Regions from separate parts of the Psychrosphaera aquimarina genome, predicted to be linked through region 2. Evidence: predicted binding sites of a transcription regulator. Region 2 holds the regulator's gene; each other region holds the start of a gene.

Region 1 (5,938 bases), on a different contig from region 2:
CCCGCCGACAAATCGGACCGACAACATTAGAAAAACTTGGTCATTTAGCGAATGACAAACACATTAGTTTATTTGAAGCTGCATTTGATAGTGCATTTATTGGTATGGTTACCGGACAAGCTAAATCGGCCATGCAATATTTCACGCGTTGGATTGTTGAAATAAGCGATCAAGTATTACGTAGTGAACCGTTAGATGCGGTAAAAGAATTACTAAAAGGCATTCACTACGAAGATTGGTTATTCGAAACAAGTTCTAGTCCTAAAGCCGCCGAAATGAGAATGAAAAACGTCAGTGAGTTATACAAGTGGGTTACTCAAATGTTGCAAGGCGACAGTGAACACGAGCCGTTAACATTAGCGGAAGTTGTAAACAAACTGACATTACGTGACATGATGGAACGTAATGAAGACGAAGATGAAGGTAACAACCAAGTTCAATTAATGACAATGCATGCGTCCAAAGGTTTAGAATTTCCTTACGTATTTATGGTTGGTATGGAAGAAGGCTTTCTACCACATCAATCAAGCATTGACGAAAACAACATTGAAGAAGAACGACGCCTTGCTTATGTAGGTATCACTCGAGCACAAAAAGAGTTGGTATTAACTTACACCAAAGAAAGAAGACAATACGGTGAAACCGTCATGAGTGAACCATCTCGATTTATTGAAGAACTTGATCAAAAAGATCTTAGATGGGAGAAAAGCGGACAAGCGGTACCAGAAGCGCAACGAAAAGAAAAAAACAAAACTAATATAGCAAATTTAAGAGCCATGCTTAAAAAGTAAATTTACGGCTTTTTTATTATTAAGATATTAAATCAGAACGTAAATTATATAGATGAGATGAGATATTATTAACCTTTCTCCTTATAAAACTAAGTGCAACTAAGTAGACTAAAAGTAAATTCATTGAGCCTCCACTACTTTTCTTTATGATTGTAGCTTGCTGTATTATAGAATCCTTGGCGGCATCATTATCGATAACGGTAAGGGTCACTTCATAATCACCTGAATCCGAAAACTCATGCCATACTTGGTTACCTGAAGTGCTTGAGCTCCCAGTAAAAACCCACTGATAATCGACAATTGAACCATCACTATCGGTTGAGGCTCTCGCATCAAACCGACATTTTAGCTCAATACATGAATAGGTAAATTTAGCTTCAGGTGCAACGTTAGGGGGAGGTCTCCTTCATCTGGGTTTACTCTCGCATAATATCCCTGCCAATCCCAATTTATACCAGGATCTGTGTGAGTTTGATCTGGATAATGTTGATGCCCTTTTACCGATATTTCGTACTCCAAAGTAACAACATTATGGTGCGCTTGCTCTTGATAAGCCTTGGAACAATCAATGTTTTTTCGACTACATAAATCGAGCGAAAGATCAGCCGAAGATTGATACATAGCCTCGGTATACCAACTGGCATTATCAACCCAACCTTCATGTTCAATACCAATACTATATGGATTCGCTGTCCTTGCGTGCCATGCTTTATCATTTTCTCTGACCATTTGAGTAACTTGCCCATCAGAGCTTCGGATTATGTAATGTGCTGACACTTGTGAGGCGGGATTAATTAACCAATTAATTGAACCTGAATACGAACCTTGGGTCGTGTGAATTACGATATGACTTATTTGACTACCACTACGAGAACTTTTGTTTGGACTTTCTTTCCAAATTGCACCTTCATAATCGACAACTACTGAGCTAGTTTGATACTTATTATCTGATGTTTTGCTAGATTTATTAAATGATTGATTCTCTGGCTCTTGTTCTTGTTTAATTGATTCTTCAATAAAATCTTCTGACTGCCTAACTCTAATACTCTTTTTACTGGCATCTAAAATCATATGTGGCGCTTGTAACTGCTGTAATTCTTTTTTATTAAAAGCAAGTGACCAATCAATAGCTTGTGCTTTGATCATAATGCCATCTTTTAGAATACCGGTATTGGCGATTAATAAAGCGTCATAAGCATAACTTTCTCGGGCATAGTTATTAATTTGAGTTGAAGCGCTTATCCCCGACATGTGTTCTAACACTTTGCGAGTACTAGCCAGTCCTTTACCTATACTTTTTGAAGACTGTAATTTGTGAGCTAAAAAAGAAGCCGTAGCAAAAATATGTTCTTCAACATTATCGATTAGACGTTGCTCATCTACTCCGCTATGTTTGGCTACTTGAGATAGAGTATTTACAAATCCAAAGTTATTTGTGTTGTACAAACCAAAAAGACCAATGGATTGCGGACGCATATCATGAATAATAGAATCAGAAGGTATTCGATGCTGCCAACGACTTGCGGTATAAGCCAAACTCTCCAATATACCATCAGGCAAATTAGGATAACGCGTATAAGCTAAGTCAAAGTAGTATTTATATTCAGCTCTGTCTTGAATTAACTCACTTTGAAAGTTCTGATTTTCCAGATGTTCAACACCTAATGTAGAAGCCAATACATTAGAACCGCAGCAAAGCAATATTATGAAACAACCAATTTTTCCCAACCTATCCATTTTAGTTTTCCTTTATGACAGTGATACTTTTAACCAAAACACGTCCCTTTAAATAGGTTTAAACACTCAAACATTGTATGTTTTTCACCCACTGGGAATATTTTACCAACACTAAAGATAGGGGTAGGAATATAATATTCCCTATTTGGGTGTTTTTCTAAAGATTGACTAAATGATTAGCTATTGAACCTAGTAAAAAGACTAAGTCGAAGAAGGTAAGGTATTTTAATATTTTGGTTTAAATATCCGCTCTATTGAATATATAAACATTAACTTAAGAGAGTTGTAGATAAGGTTTAGGGGAACTGTTCATTAATTGTTAAAGCTGTAAATTCCTATAGTTTAAATTGTGTATATCCGTGCTCTTGGCCATAAAAACAAAATTTTTAGTCGGCCAGCAATCAATTTATAGCAATCCGTCCATGTTATCCGCATCAGGCCTGTTTAAATGCATCCATAGATCGCAGTCTGTGGTATACAGTGATCTTGAGAGTCAAAAAATAAGTAATAAAAAAGGGCAATAAATGCCCTTTTTTATCAATTGAATTAATTCAATTATTTTAACATAAACTCAATAGCTGCTTTAATTTCATCATTTGAACAAGCCATACATGTTCCTTTTGGCGGCATTGCATTAAAACCGTTAATAGCATGATCTAACAATGTGCTCATACCTTTCGCTTCTCTTGGTCCCCATGCTGCAGCATCGCCTTTTTTAGGTGCACCCATAGCGCCAGTACCATGACAAGCGAAACAGGATTGTTGATAAACGTCTGCACCAGATTTAGGTCCTGCAGGTTCTGCTGGCTTTGCAGGTTCTGCTCCAGCAAGATACACTTGTCCAACTGGCTGAATTCTTTTCTCAACATCATTTTTAGTTGGTTCAGTTGCAAGAACTGATGTTATAGACAGAACAGTTAAAAGTGTTACAAGTATTTTTCTCATTGTGAGCTCACCTATTATTTAAGATACAAACGTATTGTACCTTGTAATTTCTATCGATTGAATATCCACTGCGATATTATGGGTTTATAACCCCTACCAAATCAAGTAAATGCCTATATTTATTTATTTTTTTATATGGAATTAACTACTTAGACTGTAGTCAGCTGTGTTTAAATATTATTATTGTAAAATAATATAAAAAAGAGCTAGATCCAACTCAATTTTATGTGTAAGTTATCTGTCCTGTTTTTCACAAACAGGACAAAAAGTGACCCGTTAGAGGTTCACCAATGGAATATAATAATAACAATATCGGAGCCGTCATAGACGCTTATATACAATTAATACATCTTTATATATTTAAAACATTTGCTTAACTAAGTAGATTTTTATTCACCTACTTATCCACAAGTTTAAAATGTTATTCACAAATTTAATATCATGTTGAACGCTATGCCTATAGCGGTTTTCGACATTTTATGTCATTCTTATTCACTAATTTATTCAAAGTAATCTGGAAATAATCCACATGACTACTGATCGCATTTCAGACCCTAATTTGCCTTTAATTTTAGTTGATGGTTCTTCGTACTTATTTCGTGCTTATCATTCACCTCCACATTTAACTAATTCTCGTGGCGAATCAACCGGTGCTATCTATGGCGTGATCAACATGCTTAAAAGTTTAGTTAGACAGTACTCACCTCAACAAATGATAGTTATATTTGATGCTAAAGGTCCAACATTTAGAAATGATATGTATGCTGAATACAAAGCAAACAGACCGCCAATGCCTGATGATCTTAGATATCAAATAGAACCTTTACATAAAATAATTGAAGCTATGGGGTTACCCATTATCGCTATCGAAGGCGTTGAAGCCGATGACGTCATTGGAACCATTGCTCACGAACAATCTCAATTAGGCAATAAAGTATTGATCAGTACGGGCGACAAGGACATGGCACAACTTGTTAACGAACATGTCACGCTTATTAATACCATGACAAATACAATCTTGACCCCTGAAGGGGTTGAGACCAAATTTGGTGTTAAACCAGAATTAATCATAGATTACTTGGCATTAATGGGTGATAAGGTAGACAACATCCCGGGGATTCCTGGCGTTGGTGAAAAAACTGCCGTGGCCCTTATCCAAGGATTAGGCAGTATCAAAAACATCTATCAGCATATCGATGATGTCGCTGCATTAGGGTTCCGGGGCTCAAAGACAATGCCGACTAAGCTTATTGATAATAAAGAGCAACTAGAGCTTTCTTATCAACTTGCCACCATTAAACTCGATGTTGATCACGGTATTTCTGCTGACAACATGTTTATACAGTCGCCAAATAAAGAAAAACTAGCTGAGTTATATAAAGAGTGTGAATTCAAGCGTTGGTTAGCCGAAGTTCTTGCTGGTAATGATAACTCTGAGCCACCTTTGGTTGGTTCTATTAAAAAACCTGAACCAAGTGAACAAGACGCACCTCAAATCAATGCCCCAACGATTGATAAAAGTTTATACCAAACCATTTTCACTTTGCCTCAATGGCAATCCATCCTAGATGAAGTTAGTCAGGCTAAATTAATAGCTTTTGATACCGAAACCACATCTATAGATTACATGGACGCCGAACTTGTTGGTCTATCAATAGCTTATGAATTCAACGATGATATCAAAGCGGTTTATGTCCCCCTAGCACATGACTATGAAGGCGCGCCTTCACAAATAACGTTAGAAGAGATCACGCCTAGTTTACAAACATTATTGGCAAATGATTCCATCCATAAAGTAGGTCAAAACCTTAAATATGATATCAACGTTCTCGCAAAATATAACTTAGTTATTAATGGCGTAGTCGGTGACACTATGTTGCAGTCTTATGTGTTTAATAGTACCGCGACAAAACATAATATGGACAGCTTAGCGTTAAAGTATCTTGGCCATAGTTGCATTTCTTTTGAAGATATTGCTGGCAAAGGAGCCAAGCAATTAACCTTTAATCAAATTCCCATTGAAACTGCCGCTCCATATGCCGCAGAAGATGCGGATATAACGTTAAGGTTATTCAAATTCTTTAATGAAAAACTCCAACACATTTCGCCTTTGAATGAGTTAATGAAAAACATTGAATTACCTTTAATGCCAATTTTATCTCATATCGAACACAACGGTGTATTAATTGATGCAGACCAAATGCATGCATTAAGCAGTGAGTTTTCACTAAAACTAGAACAGTTAGAACAAAAAGCACATGAAATTGCAGGTGAAGCGTTTAACTTAGCTTCACCAAAACAACTGCAAGTTATTCTATTTGAAAAGTTAGAGCTGCCAGTTATTAAGAAAACACCAAAAGGTGCACCTTCCACAGCTGAAGAAGTGTTATTGGAACTTTCTCATGATTACGACTTGCCAAAAGTTATTATGGAATTTAGAGGGTTAAGTAAACTCAAATCAACAT
Region 2 (5,938 bases):
GATGATAGAATTAATTGAACAAGTGCCTTGTTTCCGTTATCTAGATGGGCGTGATTTAACGGGCTTTGTTGATGGCACCGAAAACCCTAAAGGCCGAAAACGAAGAGATGTAGCATTGGTAAAAGACGGTTCGTTTGCAGGGGGAAGTTACGTTCATGTGCAAAGATATCGTCATAATTTAGCCCGCTGGGAACAAGTACCTACTGAAGATCAAGAGTTAATCATTGGACGAACTAAAATTGATGACATTGAAATGTCAAAAGAAGAAATGCCGGAAACTGCTCATGTAAAAAGAGCAAATGTGAAAGACGAAGATGGCAATGGCTTAGAACTCATGCGTCAAAGTATGCCTTACGGTAATGTTTCCACCCAAGGTTTATTGTTTGTATCTTACTGTGCCAATGCCACTAATTTTGAGCGTATTTTACATAATATGGTGTTTGGTACTGATGAAGGTAATTACGATCATTTACTCGACTATACCACGGCAGAGACCGGTGCTGCCTTTTTTGCTCCTTCTATAGATTTCCTTACTTCTCAGGGAAATATAGATTAACAAGCCTTAATTACCTTCATAAACTCACTTATATATAATAAAAATTATTATGTATAAGTGAGGCAAACTCATATATTTTCTTATATGCTCCCTTTGCATAGTTAAGCTAATTGTTAGCATAACTAGTTAAATGGGTTCATATAATAATGAAAAAAATAGAAGCGATAGTTAAACCTTTTAGACTGGATGATGTGAGAGAAGCATTATCTGAAATTGGTACGGTGGGGATGACCATTACCGAAGTTAAAGGCTTTGGACGCCAAAAGGGGCATACCGAGACTTACCGTGGCGCTGAATATCAAGTTGATTTCCTTCCTAAAGTAAAAATTGATCTCATTGTCTCTGACGATGATGTTGAACGTTGCATAGAAGCCATCATAAAAGCGGCTCATACTGGTAAAGTTGGAGATGGTAAAGTATTTGTCTCTGATGTTGAACGCGTTATTCGTATACGTACGGGTGAACAAGATAACGAAGCTATTTAGGAGTATTGATTTTGGATCAAGTAAATAGTGCAGTAGAGACCTTAGTTCAGAGTTCAAATACGTTATTTATATTATTAGGTGCCATCATGGTGTTTGCTATGCATGCCGGTTTTGCTTTTTTAGAAGTAGGGACGGTTAGGCATAAAAACCAAGTAAATGCGTTAGTAAAGATCATGGCCGATTTTGGCGTTTCATGTATAGCGTACTTTTTCATTGGCTATTGGGTTGCATACGACACCACTTTTTTTGCCAGTGCAGAAGTGTTGTCACAAAATAATGGTTATGACCTAGTTAAATTTTTCTTTTTAATGACCTTTGCCGCCGCAATACCGGCTATAGTTTCTGGTGGTATCGCCGAACGTGGCCGTTTTTATCCTTTCTTATTTGCGTCTATGTTAATCGTAGGTTTGGTGTATCCATTTTTTGAAGGCCTTATCTGGAACGGCAATTTGGGTTTTCAAGCTTGGTTAGAAATGACCACTGGGGCGCAATTTCATGACTTCGCGGGTTCCGTTGTTGTACATGCTGTTGGCGGATGGTTAGCCTTTGTCGCTGTATTATTTCTAGGCATGCGCCAAGGTCGCCGCCGGGGTGGTAAATTAGTTGCGTTTGCTCCTTCCAATATACCGTTTTTAGCTTTAGGTGCATGGATCTTAAGTATTGGGTGGTTTGGTTTTAATGTGATGTCAGCCCAAACGTTGGATGGCATATCGGGCTTAGTTGCTGTCAACTCACTAATGGCTATGGTGGGGGGTATTATTGCTTCGTTATACTTTGGTAAAAACGACCCAGGTTTCATTCATAATGGGCCTCTGGCTGGGCTTGTGGCGGTATGCGCAGGTTCAGATATTATGCATCCAATCGGCTCACTAGTGGTAGGCTTAGTTGCTGGTGGGCTATTTGTTTGGTTATTTACCTATGTACAAAACAAATTTAAGTTTGATGATGTATTAGGTGTGTGGCCTTTACACGGTGTATGTGGTGCGTGGGGGGGATAGCTGCGGGTATCTTCGGCAGTGAGGCGTTTGGCGGTTTAGGTGGCGTTTCGTTCTCGGCGCAAATAATAGGGACATTAAGTGGAATTGCATTAGCTGTAGCTGGTGGGGCAATAGTCTATGGACTCATAAACTTATTATTTGGATTAAGGCTTTCTGAAGAACAAGAGTTTGATGGTGCTGATTTATCTATTCATAAAATTGCGTCAACCAATGATGAATAAACATTAGTCGTTAAAACAACGAGCGCAACACTTTTAAGTGCTGCGCTTTTTTATTTATACAGATTCAAATAATTGTCTGATGTTTTTAATTGTATGTTCGATGTCACTGACTTTCAGTGGGGCGATAAATATAGTGTCATCACCTGCAATAGTACCTAATACACCTTCTGCTTTACCGACTGAATCTAACAATCGGGCAATAAGCTGTGCTGCACCTGGGCTAGTACGTATGATCACCATAGATTCATTGTGTTCAATGTCTAATACTAACTGTCTTAATGGGCTTTTAGCCGTTGGCATGCCTAACTCAGCAGGTAAACAATACACCATTTCTAGTTTGGCATTACGTGTTCTTACTGCGCCAAATTTAGTCAATAATCTGGATACTTTTGATTGACTCACATTATCAAATCCAAGCCCTTTTAAGGCCTCGACGATATCGCCTTGAGAACCGAATCTTTCTTCTTTTAACAGCGCTTTAAATGACTTAATTAATTCTTCTTGTTTTACTTGGCTCATGGATTCCCCTTCTAACTTGGGCGCAGTTTAAAGTATTTAACTAAAATATACTAATTTAGACTAAATGCTAATTGAGTTTTTACTCATATTTAAGTATGGTTTGCCCGCAAAATGTACTCTACACAAAATGACTTCGGAGAAGAATATGAAAGTTGCAGTATTAGGTGCCGCAGGCGGTATAGGTCAAGCTCTATCTTTATTACTAAAAACTCAATTACCAGCGGGCACAGAATTAGCGCTATATGATGTTGCGCCAGTTGTTCCAGGTGTTGCTGTTGATTTGAGCCACATACCTACAGCTGTAAAAGTGGAAGGTTTTGGTGCTGATGACTTAGATAAAGCATTAACGGGTGCTGACGTTGTATTAATTCCAGCTGGCGTACCTCGTAAGCCTGGCATGGACCGTTCAGATTTATTTAACATCAATGCTGGTATCGTTAGAAACTTAATTGATGCAATTGCAGATCACGCTCCAGAAGCATGTATCGGTATCATTACTAATCCAGTTAACACGACTGTTGCAATCGCAGCAGAAGCATTAAAAGCGAAAGGTAAATATAACCCAGCTAAATTGTTTGGTGTAACAACACTAGACGTTATCCGTGCTGAAACGTTTGTTGCTGAATTAAAAGGCTTAGACGTAGAAGAAATCGTTGTTCCAGTTATCGGTGGACACAGTGGTACTACAATTCTTCCATTACTTTCACAAGTTGAAGGTGCTGATTTCACACAAGAAGAGATTGAGCAATTAACTCACCGTATCCAGAATGCGGGTACTGAAGTTGTTGAAGCTAAAGCGGGTGGCGGTTCTGCTACATTATCAATGGGACTTGCAGCTGCACGTTTCTGCTTAAGCTTAGTAGATGCATTAAACGGCGAAGACGACGTTTATGAATATACTTATGTTGAAGGCGACGGCGAAGATGCTCGTTTCTTTGCACAACCAGTATTAATTGGTAAAGACGGCGTGAAAGAAATTTTACATTACGGCGATATCAGTGAATATGAAGCTAAATGTAAAGCTGACATGTTAGACGGTCTTAAAGCTGACATTAAATTAGGCGAAGATTTTGTTAATAATCCAGCATAATAAGCTATAAGCTATAAGCTATAAGCTATAAGCTATAAGCTATAAGCTATAAGCTATAAGCTATAAGCTATAAGCTATAAGCTATAAGCTATAAGCTATAAGCTATAAGCTATAAGCTATAAGAGAAAGGTGCATATTGAATGCACCTTTTTTTATGTCCGAAATATGAGTGATAATGTTGCGAAACTGATATGACTCCATAAAAGTAGACTTTATTTTAGTTATAGTGCTTTTAATCTTGCAATTATATTTTGGTGATCTGATGTTGAAGCACTTTCAAAAAGTTCATGTTTTATTTCAAGGGTATAAGTAAAGTCACTTTGCTGTAAACTTAATTTAGGGTTAATAATTGTCCAATATATTGATAATGGCTTATCTGCAGAAAGCCCAGAGTAATTTGTGTTTGCGTAATGTTTTAGAAGTAATAGTAAGTCGATAAATAAAACATCAAAGATACAATTATGGGCTATTTCCATTGAGTAGTTTTCTTTGGGTTTTAATATTTTTCTAGCGAATTTTTTTCTAGAATTAGAAGCTGGACTTTCATATAAGCAAGCAATAGCAAGTAGTAAAATATGCGAGTGTTCTTTTAATTTATATTTTTTAGCAAGATTGAAGATTTTATCTAAGATACTATTTTTATTTTTATATGAAACTGATTGATATATAAATGGACTAACTTCCATCAAAAAACCAATGAAATCATTATAATTTTTTGTTAAAAAATCATATATTATTTTTAATTGAAAGTTAGTTAGTTCTGAAACTATTACATTTTTAAACTGTTTAGTAACAATTTGACTACACTCTTCAATATTTTTCAGAAATATGTCAAATTCAGGCAGCTTTCTTTTATCTCCCTCTAAGGCTGAAAATATAACATTGATCTCTAAGCTATCTTTATTTGACTTATGAAATGGATTGAACCACCAAGAGTTTTCAGAGTAGTGCGCTTTTCCTTTTTGGCTACCTTCAAAAGTGGATAGTATATTTCGATCAATCAAAAATGTTGGAGGTATAGTGAAGGGAGCTGGTAACCAACCATTGTCTACTAAACTGAAGACCGTTAAGTTTTCGTGAAAGTCTAAAGGGACATGTACAGTTTGATTTGCTTTTGAAGGATTGTAGTCATTTTTAGTTATTTTAGCTTTGATATTAAAAGATTTTGTATTGTTCTTTAATAAATCTGAAGTTTTTAATGGATAAAATAATTCTACGTTTAAATCTTCATAATTCCCTGTAGCTGAGTCTGTAATTTTTATCCACAAATCAATGACATTCCTATTTTTACGCGTAACTAATTTTAAAATAAATAAAAGAAAACCGTTATAGTATCCTAATAAATGCGGACAATTGTTTTACTTACAGCTTACAGCTTACAGCTTACCGCTCTTAAGCCGTTCTATTAACTGAAATATTAGCCAGTGCGATTAGTGCTTGTTTATAATCAGAATCAGGAATAATGTCTAACATCTGAATTGCTTTATCAGCTTCTTCGTTTGCTTTTTGTTTTGTGTACTCCAAAGCACCGGTTTGCTCCATAGTGGCTAAAATAGCAGTTAAATGCTCCATGCCATTACCATGTTCAATCGCATCACTGATCTGCTGCTGTTGGATACCTGAGCTATTCCACATGGCGTATAACAGCGGTAATGTCGGTTTCCCTTCAGCTAAATCGTCCCCTACGTTTTTGCCCATATCTTGTGCTTCTGACGCATAATCCATAACATCATCAATTAATTGGAACGCGGTGCCTAAGTGCATGCCATATAAACGCATAGCGTCTTCGACTTCAGGTGTACTGTTAGCAATGATGGCCGCTAGTTGTGTTGTTGCTTCAAACAAACGAGCGGTTTTTCCGTAGATGACATCAAAATAACTTTGTTCCGTTGTGCTTGGATCATTGCAATTCATTAACTGTAATACTTCGCCTTCAGATATAACATTGGTGGCATCGGCTAAAATGCTCATGACGCGCATTGAATCTAATGTCACCATCATTTGGAAGGAGCGAGTATATAAAAAGTCACCGACTAAAACGCTGGCTTGATTACCAAATACCGCGTTTG
Region 3 (5,938 bases), on a different contig from region 2:
CGCGTCACACCAACATGAAAGGTTGGCACCAAAGTCTGCCACATCCTCACGTTTACCCATAGCCCCATTTTGTTGGTCCAAATAAACGGCATGGCCGCCTAATTTATTAATACCTACATCAAAACTGACACGTGTTCTTAACGATGGCTTTTCATATAATGTAGCAATCGATTTACCTTTTAAAGCATCACCATACTTTTCTGGTGTTGCCTTCATGTCGATGGCCAATAATAAAATATCTTTTAATTGTTGCGGTGAGATGTCTAAATCACCCAAAACTGACTGGTTATATAAAGTCATTGTGTACCTGTATTTATTTAATTTGTTTGCTTAAGCATTAATTTGAGTGCCAAGTTGTATTTGTTCAGACAAATGTAACTTGTTTAACGCGTTAGAATCTTGCCAACTACCGATATGCACAGGTCGTCGTAAAAGTCGGGCGGCGTCATAAGCAGCGTTTACTTTCACTACCATGCCATCCCGTATCACTCCTGTGTGAATAAGGTTTGAAATTGATTCTTTATCGAGGGATTGAATTAATTGTTTTTCAGCATCTAATACACCGGCAACGTTACTTAACAAACATAAGTCAGCTTGTAATAATTTTGCTGTTGCCACCGCGGCATCATCTGCATTGATATTAAGTGTTTGACCGTTGGCATCACAACCAATTGAGTTAATTAACACGACAAAGCCATTGTCTAATAATGCGTTGATCGCGCTTGGATTATTTGGTTGTACTTCACCCACAGCGCCTAATTTTTCTGATTTAATATGTGCATCAAATAAATCAGCATCTGCAAGACTTAATGCGACGGCATTTACCTGTAAAGATTTACATGCTGCTAATAATTGCTGACTGGCCACACCAGCAAGAGCACCAACAACAAATGGTAAGTGGGTAAGTGGTGTTGCTCTAACACCATCAACTTTGGTGGTGTCTAATTGAGTTGCTAACATCATTTCTTCAACTTGAGGCCCGCCACCATGAACTATAACAACGGGACGAGTTTGTTTGATGTTAGCAATTTGTTGTAAAAACTCAGCTAACGCCACTTTATCTGTAAGGGCTTCGCCGCCTAATTTAAAAACGATAGGGCTAGCTAGGTTGGTCGTGCTCATTGTCAAATAGCCCCTTGCGTTTGTGAAGTAGGCAATAAACCAAGTCCTTCATGTAAACCACAAATAATATTAGCGCATTGAATAGCCTGCGAAGACGCACCTTTTAGTACATTATCTATTGCACTTATCACGATTAAATCTGTGCCATTTAATTGCCAATACAAATCACAATAAGGAGTATGAGCTACATCGTTTATATGAGGCGCTTCAGAACGTAAACGTACAAAGGGTTTGTCCGAATATTGTGATTCAAAAGCCATATTGATCTGTTCTAATGTCGTGCCTTCTTTTACTTGCATAACAATAGTGGCAAGAATGCCTCTGTCAAAATTAGCCACATGTGGCGTAAAGATGACTTTTCTACCTACTTCTTGGCATATTTCAGGCAGATGACGATGAACAAACAAGTTATAAGGTTTTAAACTTAATTCACAAAAGCTAGTTGCTAATGCGGCTTTTCTGCCAGCACCACTTACGCCACTAATTGCATTAATAACAGGTGTACACTGATCCGTTAATAACTCGCTTTTAACTAATGGTTTAATCGCCATTTGAGAAGCGGTTGGGTAACAACCGGGTAAAGAAATTAACGCTTTGTCTTTTAAATTATGTGCATTCCACTCAGGTAAACCATAAGGAATGTCACTTAATTGCCCGGCATATTGATGAGCAAAGCCATAATATTCTGGGTATAAGTCCGGATCTTGTAAACGGAAGCCGCCTGACAAGTCTAGAACCGTAATATTAATTGCGGTTAATGAATTGGCTATATCATGACTGAATTCATGGGGCGTCGCTAAAAAAATAAGCCCTTGGTCAACACCACTTAAAGTTGACTTCAGGGCTTCAATATTCGCTTTTCCACCAGGAACAAGAGTGAAATCGAGTAGACCTTTATATTTAGGATAAAGATCTGACAATAATTTATTGGCGTCACTGCTTTGCTCAGATACAAATAAAGCTTCCAATGAGAAAGTAGGGTGGTTGACAATCATTTTTGCCAACTCTACACCAGCATAACCACTTGCCCCAAATACGACACAAGGAATGTTTTTGTTGTTTGCCATTTAAATTACTGCTGAAAATATTTTACTAATTACGTTGATCAGGATAATCACAGATTATTATTGTGATGTAAACAATAAAAATGCAAATAAAGTGAATTTATATTCAATTGTTGGTTTTTTATCGTGTTCATGCTTTTTTATAAGGCTAACGCATCTTCCAAACTTGGTAATTTATTATCAAAGGTTTTAGGTTGGAATTGTGGCAAAGGTTCATTAATCGCCCATTGAGTAACTTTTCCATCAACAAATTCTATGTTGATCCATTGTAATAAAGTTAAAATTGGGTTGCCTGATGATGTTGTTTGGATGTCATGCCTTGATATGTTCGATGCAAGGGTAACGTTTAATGCTGCAATGATGGCTTCGTTACACTCATTTTTACTTAATATACAGGTGAGTCCCAATAGAGAGACTAATGAAGTGGTCAGTAAATTTAAGTCACCGGCTCTTTTATCAACTTGGATGTAAGTTTCATCAAAAACGGTAAAGTTGCATATTCCAGATTCAAAACATTCTTTTTCCATATTTGGAAATAAAGCGGTCACTTGCGCTTTGCTCATGCCTATTTTTAGTTGATTTAGTTGTATGTCATATTTCTGATTGATATCTGGAATGTCCTCAGTAGAACCAACTTTTAATATGACAAGATCAGCTTGACTGACACAAGCTGTTAGAAAAGTTAATGTTAGAGTTAACATTAACCATTGCAAACCAGCTCTTAGCTTTATTAAGTCCTTGTTAAATTTAAAGCCTTTGGGGAATATTTTTAACATTCGTATGTTCCTTTACAAAGAGTAATGACCTCCATTAAACAATGAATTGACGATATTTTGAATTGTTAAATTAACTTATTTAAGATCTATAAAGCGAGTAAGAGCCTGTGATACAATTCGGCAATTTAAAATACTTAGTAAGTTGTTGTTTTGCTTGAAGTTCAAGGTTTAACCTGTTTTCGTCAGAATCGCTGTTTGTTTGCTGATCTCAATTTTGTCTTATCTGAACACCAGATCTGTCAAATTGAAGGGCCAAATGGTGCTGGCAAATCAACTTTGTTAAGAGCAATTTTAGGTCTGTTTAGAGCTGACGAAGGTCAGGTAATATGGTCTGGTAAGAGTACAACGCAACAAGCTGAGCTATTTTTACAGCAAGTGTTTTTCTTAGGTCATAAGTTTGCAATTAATTCGGATTTAACGCCATGGCAAAACCTTGAGTTTTGGTCTGCGCTTAATCCGACACAAAATGACGACTTTGATTCTGCGTTAACAAAAGTAGGGCTTACCGGTCTTGAACATATCCCATGCCATTCATTATCTGCCGGTCAACATCGCCGTGTTGCTTTAGCTAGATTATGGCTCACTAATACTAAGCTGTGGGTATTGGATGAACCTTTTACAGCGATAGATAAAAGTGGTGTGCAATTATTACAACAACGCTTTAATTCGCACTTAACATCTGGTGGCATGATCTTATTAACGAGTCACCAAGATTTATCGCAAGACTTTGCTCAGTTACACACGATTAAACTCACTGATAATACTGGTGAGATAATATGAACAATCTCAGCACATCTAAACCACTTTCCTATTGGTCCGCGTTTAAGTCTATTTTTATTCGAGAGATTAAATTAGCTTGGCAAAAGCCTACACAATTAGTTCAACCAGTGGTGTTTTTTCTAATTGTTGTTACTTTATTCCCGTTAGGTATCTCACCAGCCCCAAAAACTTTACAAATGATAGGGCCTGGGGTTATTTGGATTGCCGCCATTTTAGCCATTATGTTGGTGGTTGAACGTTTATTTAGACAAGATTATCAAGAGGGAACTATTGAAGCTTGGTTATTGTCTACTGTGCCGATGTCACTCTTGGTCGGGGCTAAATTACTTGCTGCATGGTTTATCTCATGCTCAGTATTAGTATTAATAACCCCAGTGTTAGCTTTGTTGATGAATATTGAAACGCATGTGATACCGGCTTTGATGTTGAGCTTATTGGTAGGGACGCCAATATTATTGTTTGTTGGCGCTATCGGTAATGCGTTAACGGTAGGCTTAAATCAGGGGGGTACTTTTAAGTTTATTAGTATTACCTCTTTATATACCAGTGTTAATATTTGCTACGTCGTTAATTGAAGCCGCGACGTTAAATATGAGTTACACAGGTCAAATGTCTATTTTGATCAGTATGTTATTAGTGAGTTGTTTTTTCGCTCCGGTTGCTATCGCAGCCGCTTTAAAAAATACGGTGAATTAAGTTATGTGGAAATGGTTACATCCCTACGCAAAGGCAGAAACTACCTATAAGTTGTGTTATCGCTTATTGCCATACTTTTCTTGGTTAGCGGTGATCACATTAGTGTCAGGTTCTATTTGGGGACTTTTTTATGCGCCTTCAGACTATCAACAAGGCGATAGCTTTCGAATTATTTATTTCCATGTACCAACGGCAATTTGGTCAATGGGCGCTTATACCTCAATGGCCATTTGTGGGTTGATTGGTATAGTTTGGCAAATTAGAAATGCTGAACTCGCGGTTTATGCCATTGCGCCCGTTGGCGCGGCTTTTACTTTTTTAGCGCTGATTAGTGGTGCTATTTGGGGAAGCCTATGTGGGGCGCTTGGTGGGTTTGGGACGCCAGATTAACGTCAGAATTAATCCTATTGTTTTTATACCTAGGGGTTATCGCTTTATATAATTCTTTTGAAGATAAACGGACAGCGGCAAGAGCATCATCTATTTTAGCCATCGTTGGGGTTATCAATGTGCCTATCATCCATTACTCGGTTGAGTGGTGGAATACCTTACATCAAGGGGCTTCTATAACTAAGTTTGATAAACCATCCATATCACCAGATATGTTATGGCCATTATTATTGAACATTTCTGGCTTTCTGTTCGTATTAGCAGCATTAGTATGTTTAAGACTAGCAAATCAAATTTTGATAAATGATGCACGTCGTCCTTGGGTAAAGGCAATGGTTAGTGAAAATAATCACAAGGCAGAGCAATCTAAAAATAAAGCCACCTTAGCGGGTAAGGAATAAAAATATGCACTTTAATTCTATTTCTGAAGCTTTAGCGATGGGGGGATACGGCCCTTATGTATGGTCAACTGTAGGGATTGTTATAGCTGTTTTATTATTTTTGATTATTCACTCAATGACCGCCAAAAAACGTACATTAACCATGTTAAGACTTGAGCAAGAGCGTGCGAATAAAATTGCATTGGCTAAGCAGTCTAATAACGATTATCAATCAAAACCAAATCATAATTAATCGAAAGTAAGATCAAAATCATGAACCCACGTAGAAAAAAGAGACTGTTTATTATTGCTGCTTCTATTAGTTTTTTAGGGGCCGCAACTGGTTTAATGTTGTATGGCTTAAGCCAAAATATTGATTTGTTCTATACCCCTAGTGAAATTTTACAAGGTAAAGATTTAGGCAAAGGTAAAATTGGTGCTAAACCACAAATTGGTCAACGTCTAAGAATTGGAGGTATGGTTGTTGAGGGCAGTGTGGTTCGCAGTGAGCACAACTTAGATGTGTCATTTAGGCTGACAGACACCGGGCCAGAAGTAACCGTGAAATACACTGGGATCTTGCCAGACTTATTCCGTGAAGGGCAAGGTATTGTGGCGCAAGGTATTTTAATCAGTGCTGATACGATTGAAGCAACGGAAGTATTAGCGAAACATGATGAAGAATATATGCCGCCAGAATTAGCTGAAAAGATGAAAGGCATAAAACACG
Region 4 (5,938 bases), on a different contig from region 2:
TCTTTCATTTGCTGGAATCGCACGATCTGAACGACAAACTAAAATGTCTGGCTGAATACCAATAGAGCGTAATTCTTTAACTGAATGCTGCGTTGGTTTAGTCTTAATTTCACCAGCCGCACCTAAATATGGCACTAAAGTTAAATGCATATACATAGCATTATCACGTCCAACTTCAGTACCAAGTTGACGTAATGCTTCTAAAAACGGTTGAGATTCTATATCTCCAACAGTGCCACCTACTTCAACAATGGCAATATCTCTGCCTTCACCACCAGCAACAACACGTGCTTTAATATCATTAGTGATATGAGGTATAACCTGAATAGTCGCACCTAAATAGTCACCACGACGTTCACGAGCTAAGACGTCTTGATATACTCGACCTTGGGTGAAGTTATTTTTCTTAGTCATTTTATTACGAATAAAACGTTCGTAATGACCTAAATCTAAATCTGTTTCTGCACCATCTTCAGTAACAAATACTTCACCGTGTTGAATTGGGCTCATTGTGCCTGGATCAACATTAATATACGGATCAAGTTTTAAAATAGTTACGTTTAAACCGCGGGCTTCTAGAATTGCAGCCAAAGAAGCTGCAGCTATACCTTTACCTAATGAAGAAACAACGCCACCAGTAACGAATATATATCGAGTAGTCATACAAACCTTAAAAATTAGACTGCTAAACTTGGTACCATCACAAATAACAACTAAAAAAACATCACACGAATGGAAATTCTGCGATTAATTTTTAATGCTTTTGGATGTGTGGTCAGGATGGGGTGGAAGTATAACAAACGCACACAAATTCAACAATCCAGAATATCAATTTATTCTTGATATTTTAGCTTTAAATTATAGCAAAAAAGCAGGCTACATTTGCGGCAACCTGCTCTTTGATTAAGATTGTCTAACCAACTAAAGCTAACAATATACCTGCGGCAACGGCTGAACCTAATACACCAGCTACATTTGGGCCCATTGCATGCATTAACAAGAAGTTATGCGGGTTTGCTTCCAAACCAACTTTGTTAACGACTCGGGCTGCCATAGGCACAGCAGACACACCCGCTGCCCCTAATAATGGGTTAATTGGATCTTTACTAAATTTACCCATTAGCTTAGCCATTAATACACCCGCAGCAGTACCAATACTAAATGCAATTGCTCCCAATCCTAAGATACCCAAAGTATCTACGGTTAAGAACTTGTCTGCACTTAATTTAGAACCTACCGCTAAGCCTAAAAAGATAGTAACAATATTTATCAACTCGTTTTGAGCGGTATTGCTTAATCTGTCAACCGCACCACACTCTTTCATTAAGTTGCCTAAACAGAACATGCCAACAAGTGGCGTTGCAGCTGGTAGAAACAAAGCAGTTAGGAATAAGACTGCAAGAGGGAATATAATTTTTTCTTTCTTGCTTACCGTCCGTAACTCAACCATTTTAATTTTACGTTCAGATTCAGTTGTTAGAGCTTTCATAATTGGGGTTGGATAATTGGAACCAACGCCATGTATGAGTATGCAGCAACCGCAATAGCGCCTAATAAATCAGGTGCTAATTTAGAGGCTAAGAAAATCGCGGTGGGACCGTCAGCGCCTCCTATGATGGCAATAGCCGAGGCATCTTGTAAGCTAAATTCAAAACCTGGAATAAGGTTTAATAAAATGGCGCCAAATAAGGTAGCAAAAATACCAAATTGAGCTGCAGCACCTAATAACAACATTCTAGGATTGGCAATTAATGCCCCAAAGTCCGTCATGGCACCAACGCCCATAAATATCAATAATGGGAAAACCCCAGTTTCAATACCCACATGGTAAATATAATAGAGTAACCCACCTTCATCATTAAAGCCCGCTAACGGTATGTTGGCTAATATAGCGCCAAAACCAATTGGTAATAATAATAATGGTTCAAACCCTTTTGCTATCGCTAAAAAGAGTAATAATAAACCAACCACCATCATGATGAGCTGGCCCATTTCAAAATTTGCAAGGGCTGTAGAAGCCCAAAGCATTTTGTAAACCTTCCATTGAACTCTACCCTAATGTAAGTAAGACATCGCCTGTTGAAACAGCGTCGCCTTCTTTGATGTTGATTGAGGCTATTGTGCCTGAAGAGGCTGCTCGAATCTCAGTTTCCATTTTCATTGCTTCCATGATGATAACTACTTCACCATCTTCCACAACGCTGCCTGGAGACACTAAGATTTTAAATATATTACCCGCTAAAGGTGCGTTAAGAGTTTCACTTGCGGTGACCGTTGTATGTTGAGTGTGAGCTTCATCTTTTTGAGCGCCCTGTACAACACTGGTTAACTCACCTGAAGGGGCAACTACAACTTCATATACTTTACCATCAACAGAAACACTATAAGCTTCCGGCGCATCTGGATTGGTTGAAGCTTGTTTAGGAGTTTCTATTTCACCGGTTGGAACTGGTTCAAACGCAGAAGGATTATTACGATTTTCTAAGAACTTAAGACCGATTTGTGGGAATAACGCATAGGTTAATACATCATCAATTTTTTCATCGGCAAGAGTTAGCCCTTTTTCCGCGGCAATACCGTCAAGCTCGTCAGTTAATTTAACTAATTCATCTTCAATATTATCCGCTGGACGACAAGTAATTGCTTCACCACCATCTAACACTCTGGCTTGTAATTCAGCACTAACTGGAGCAGCAGTTGCTCCGTATTCACCTTTTAAAACACCAGCGGTTTCTTTAGTGATTGACTTATAACGCTCACCTGTTAATACGTTTAATACCGCTTGAGTACCAACAATCTGTGACGTTGGTGTTACTAAAGGAATTTGCCCTAAATCTTTACGAACTTTAGGGATCTCTTTTAATACTTCATCCATTTTATCTTCAGCGCCCTGCTCGCGAAGTTGGTTTTCCATGTTAGTTAACATGCCTCCAGGAACTTGGGCTAATAAAATTCGAGAGTCGACACCTTTTAAGCTGCCTTCAAATTTAGCGTATTTCTTTCTAACTTCTCTGAAATAAGCTGCTATTTCAGCTAATAGCACTAAATCTAAGCCAGTATCTCTATCTGTTCCTTCAACTATCGCAACCATCGTCTCTGTTGGACTGTGGCCGTAAGTCATACTCATTGACGATACTGCAGAATCTAGCATATCGATTCCAGCATCTATCGCTTTTTGGTAAGTTGCCGTTGAAAGTCCGGTAGTTGCGTGACACTGCATTGCAATTGGTAAATCAACTGTTGCTTTTAAGTTGGTGATTAATTCTTCACATTCATAAGGTCTTAACAAACCCGCCATATCTTTGATACAAATAGAGTGGCAACCCATATCTTCTAATCGTTTTGCCATGTCTAACCACATTTGTAAGTTATGAACCGGGCTAACCGTATATGAAATAGTACCTTGGGCATGAGCGCCAACATCGATGGCTGATTTGACGGCAGTTTCTAAGTTTCTGATGTCATTCATCGCATCAAAAATTCTAAATACATCTACACCATTAGTATGTGCACGTTCAACAAATTTACGAACAACATCGTCGGCGTAATGGCGATAACCTAGTAAGTTTTGGCCACGTAGTAACATTTGTTGTTTTGTATTTGGCATAGCTTGTTTTAAAGCACGAATACGTTCCCAAGGATCTTCACCTAGGTATCGGATACAAGAATCAAATGTTGCGCCGCCCCAAGATTCCATTGACCAAAAACCAACTTGATCTAATTTACCCGCGATTGGAAGCATATCTTCCAGACGCATTCGAGTTGCAAGTAATGACTGATGTGCATCACGCAGCACCAACTCAGTAAGTAACAATGGCTTTTTCATGTTCCGTCCTCTATTTATTTCGCGCTTTATGTTGTTTTACGGCGGCAGTGATAGCTGCAATCACCTGTGGCGACGTTTTATTAGAATTTATTGGGTTAATTGGTGTGCGAGTGAGTTTCACTGGATCTGGATAGGCTTCGGCAAATTTGGTTAACAGTTTTATAGCAACAATTAATACCGACAAAAAAAGGAATACAACTAACATTCCTACCGCCATAAGTATGCCAGCCTCAGCTAGCAGCTCTGATACGTTCATAAATTTTAACTACCCGTTTATTATTGTTTATCTTTGATTTGCAAATCGTTTGAAAATGATTTTATTTTTATTTGATCATCAGATCTGAAAATCAAATTTAGAGTATTAGCTCTTAAGTAACACAAAAACGTTTCTAATTGAAAGAAAAATTTTAATGATATGGCTTAATTGTCAGCTAAACACTTAACTTACAGGGTATATTAATATTGAATAAATAATAATTTAATTTGAATAAATAATAATTTAATTTGAATAATTATTTGGATAAATGTCAAAAACTTCTAATTTTAAAGTAACAAAACTAAGATGTTTAGCATTAATTAAAGCCAAGATGAGTATAGCTATAAATTTAAAAATAAAAGGGGATGTTTTTTAGATTTGTGGATTTTTACTATTGAGGTAAGAAGAAGATATGGCGCGCTCGGGAGGATTCGAACCTCCGACCGCCTGGTTCGTAGCCAGGTACTCTATCCAGCTGAGCTACGAGCGCGCAATAAGTCTTCTTTTGTAATGATGGCGCGCTCGGGAGGATTCGAACCTCCGACCGCCTGGTTCGTAGCCAGGTACTCTATCCAGCTGAGCTACGAGCGCGCATTATCACAAAATACATTGAATGGCGGAGAAGGGGGGATTCGAACCCCCGATAGGGCTACAAACCCTATACTCCCTTAGCAGGGGAGCGCCTTCAGCCACTCGGCCACCTCTCCATCAATGTGGCGTGTATAGTAATGATCTAAGAATATATGTCAAATAAAAACTTTAATTAAATTACTGATTGATTCGAAAATAACCAATATTTAAATTAACGTTCAATTTTTGTCACTTTTTTGCCTAGATGATTTACTATTTTAGACCTTAAAAGAAAAAAACCGGCTTAAAGCCGGTTTATCGCTATTCTGCGTCAGAGGGTTGACCGCCCTTCTCAGCTTGAATTCGCATGTATATCTCTTCGCGATGAACTGCTACTTCTTTAGGAGCATTAACACCAATTCTTACTTGGTTGCCCTTTACACCTAAAACCGTAACTGTAACTTCATCACCTACCATTAACGTTTCACCAACACGACGAGTTAGTATAAGCATTATTAGCTCCTTTTATGCCACTTGCTTATATATAGCTTTATAAAAAGCTCCATTTTCGACTAGGTCGAAGATTCTCATTCTACCTAGACTCAAAGCATCTTACAATTTTTGCAGTTATTTTAATCTAAAAAATAACCCTGCTTTGATTAACTGCTCACACAGCGTTACTTAGATAATAGCAATAGAATTAAAAACTTGCGCACCAATTTTATAATTAATTCAGCTTTAATTGCTGTGAATGACAAAGCTCTATCACAAGGTGCTGCCGTTAAAAGTGATATTGCATTAATAAATTCATATTTCTTTCATCTACACCGTCTATACCAAATTTATTATTCCAAAACACATACTCTACACCTATAAAAACTTTAGTATCTGAGCCTAAATACTCGGCAATGTCATATTTTAATTGAGAGGTAAAATTAAGTTGGGCTTGTGTATCACCAAACACCGTATTATCAACACCGGTGGCGAAGTCTATAAAACCACCATAAGTCAAAGGACCGATAGGTAATCCCCAAACGACTGTAGTTTGAAAGCTCATATCGCCATCAGCATTGTCACGTATATACGCATTTAATTGAAAAAAGTTAAAATTAGGCACCGCTAAATCAGTCCCGACACCCAACAAATAGTTTGTCCCCGGTCCCATTTCAATAGCAGGGGCAATATACACACTTTTAATAAACCCATCTAAATCTTTAATTTTATAACGTGGGGCAAACTCACCGTAGGTCTCGACAGAACCATCACTTGATTCCAAACGGTCAAAA

What was found. Region 2 encodes ArgR, which controls arginine synthesis, uptake and breakdown. Its sites were predicted from a motif close to ANTGAATANNTATTCANT; they were not measured.
Region 1: RT723_RS03585 (N-acetylmuramoyl-L-alanine amidase) is a predicted target of ArgR. The motif match lies at 2,782-2,799, and genes of this name have one in related genera.
Region 3: argC (N-acetyl-gamma-glutamyl-phosphate reductase) is a predicted target of ArgR. The motif match lies at 2,280-2,297, and genes of this name have one in related genera.
Region 4: RT723_RS13700 (OadG family protein) is a predicted target of ArgR. The motif match lies at 4,313-4,330, and genes of this name have one in related genera.

Annotation. Positions count from the first base shown of each region.
Region 1 is NZ_JAWCUA010000003.1:96,444-102,381, forward strand. It holds gene rep (DNA helicase Rep) at 1-791, shown strand, start outside; gene RT723_RS18070 (PKD domain-containing protein) at 811-1,146, opposite strand; gene RT723_RS03585 (N-acetylmuramoyl-L-alanine amidase) at 1,137-2,528, opposite strand; gene RT723_RS03590 (c-type cytochrome) at 3,084-3,473, opposite strand; gene polA (DNA polymerase I) at 4,003-5,938, shown strand, end outside.
Region 2 is NZ_JAWCUA010000007.1:795,814-801,751, reverse strand. It holds gene RT723_RS10110 (Dyp-type peroxidase) at 1-556, shown strand, start outside; gene RT723_RS10105 (P-II family nitrogen regulator) at 703-1,041, shown strand; partial or broken gene RT723_RS10100 (ammonium transporter) at 1,053-2,260, shown strand; gene argR (transcriptional regulator ArgR) at 2,315-2,779, opposite strand; gene mdh (malate dehydrogenase) at 2,925-3,869, shown strand; gene RT723_RS10085 (hypothetical protein) at 4,091-5,137, opposite strand; gene ispB (octaprenyl diphosphate synthase) at 5,262-5,938, opposite strand, start outside.
Region 3 is NZ_JAWCUA010000010.1:1,065,870-1,071,807, forward strand. It holds gene RT723_RS16770 (ornithine carbamoyltransferase) at 1-300, opposite strand, end outside; gene argB (acetylglutamate kinase) at 331-1,122, opposite strand; gene argC (N-acetyl-gamma-glutamyl-phosphate reductase) at 1,125-2,189, opposite strand; gene RT723_RS16785 (hypothetical protein) at 2,327-2,962, opposite strand; gene ccmA (cytochrome c biogenesis heme-transporting ATPase CcmA) at 3,113-3,742, shown strand; partial or broken gene ccmB (heme exporter protein CcmB) at 3,739-4,438, shown strand; partial or broken gene RT723_RS16800 (heme ABC transporter permease) at 4,442-5,229, shown strand; gene ccmD (heme exporter protein CcmD) at 5,234-5,461, shown strand; gene ccmE (cytochrome c maturation protein CcmE) at 5,482-5,938, shown strand, end outside.
Region 4 is NZ_JAWCUA010000010.1:388,534-394,471, reverse strand. It holds gene pyrG (CTP synthase) at 1-663, opposite strand, end outside; partial or broken gene RT723_RS13710 (sodium ion-translocating decarboxylase subunit beta) at 914-2,044, opposite strand; gene oadA (sodium-extruding oxaloacetate decarboxylase subunit alpha) at 2,051-3,826, opposite strand; gene RT723_RS13700 (OadG family protein) at 3,837-4,082, opposite strand; tRNA gene RT723_RS13695 (tRNA-Arg) at 4,496-4,572, opposite strand; tRNA gene RT723_RS13690 (tRNA-Arg) at 4,597-4,673, opposite strand; tRNA gene RT723_RS13685 (tRNA-Ser) at 4,697-4,789, opposite strand; gene csrA (carbon storage regulator CsrA) at 4,974-5,165, opposite strand; gene RT723_RS13675 (nucleoside-binding protein) at 5,434-5,938, opposite strand, start outside.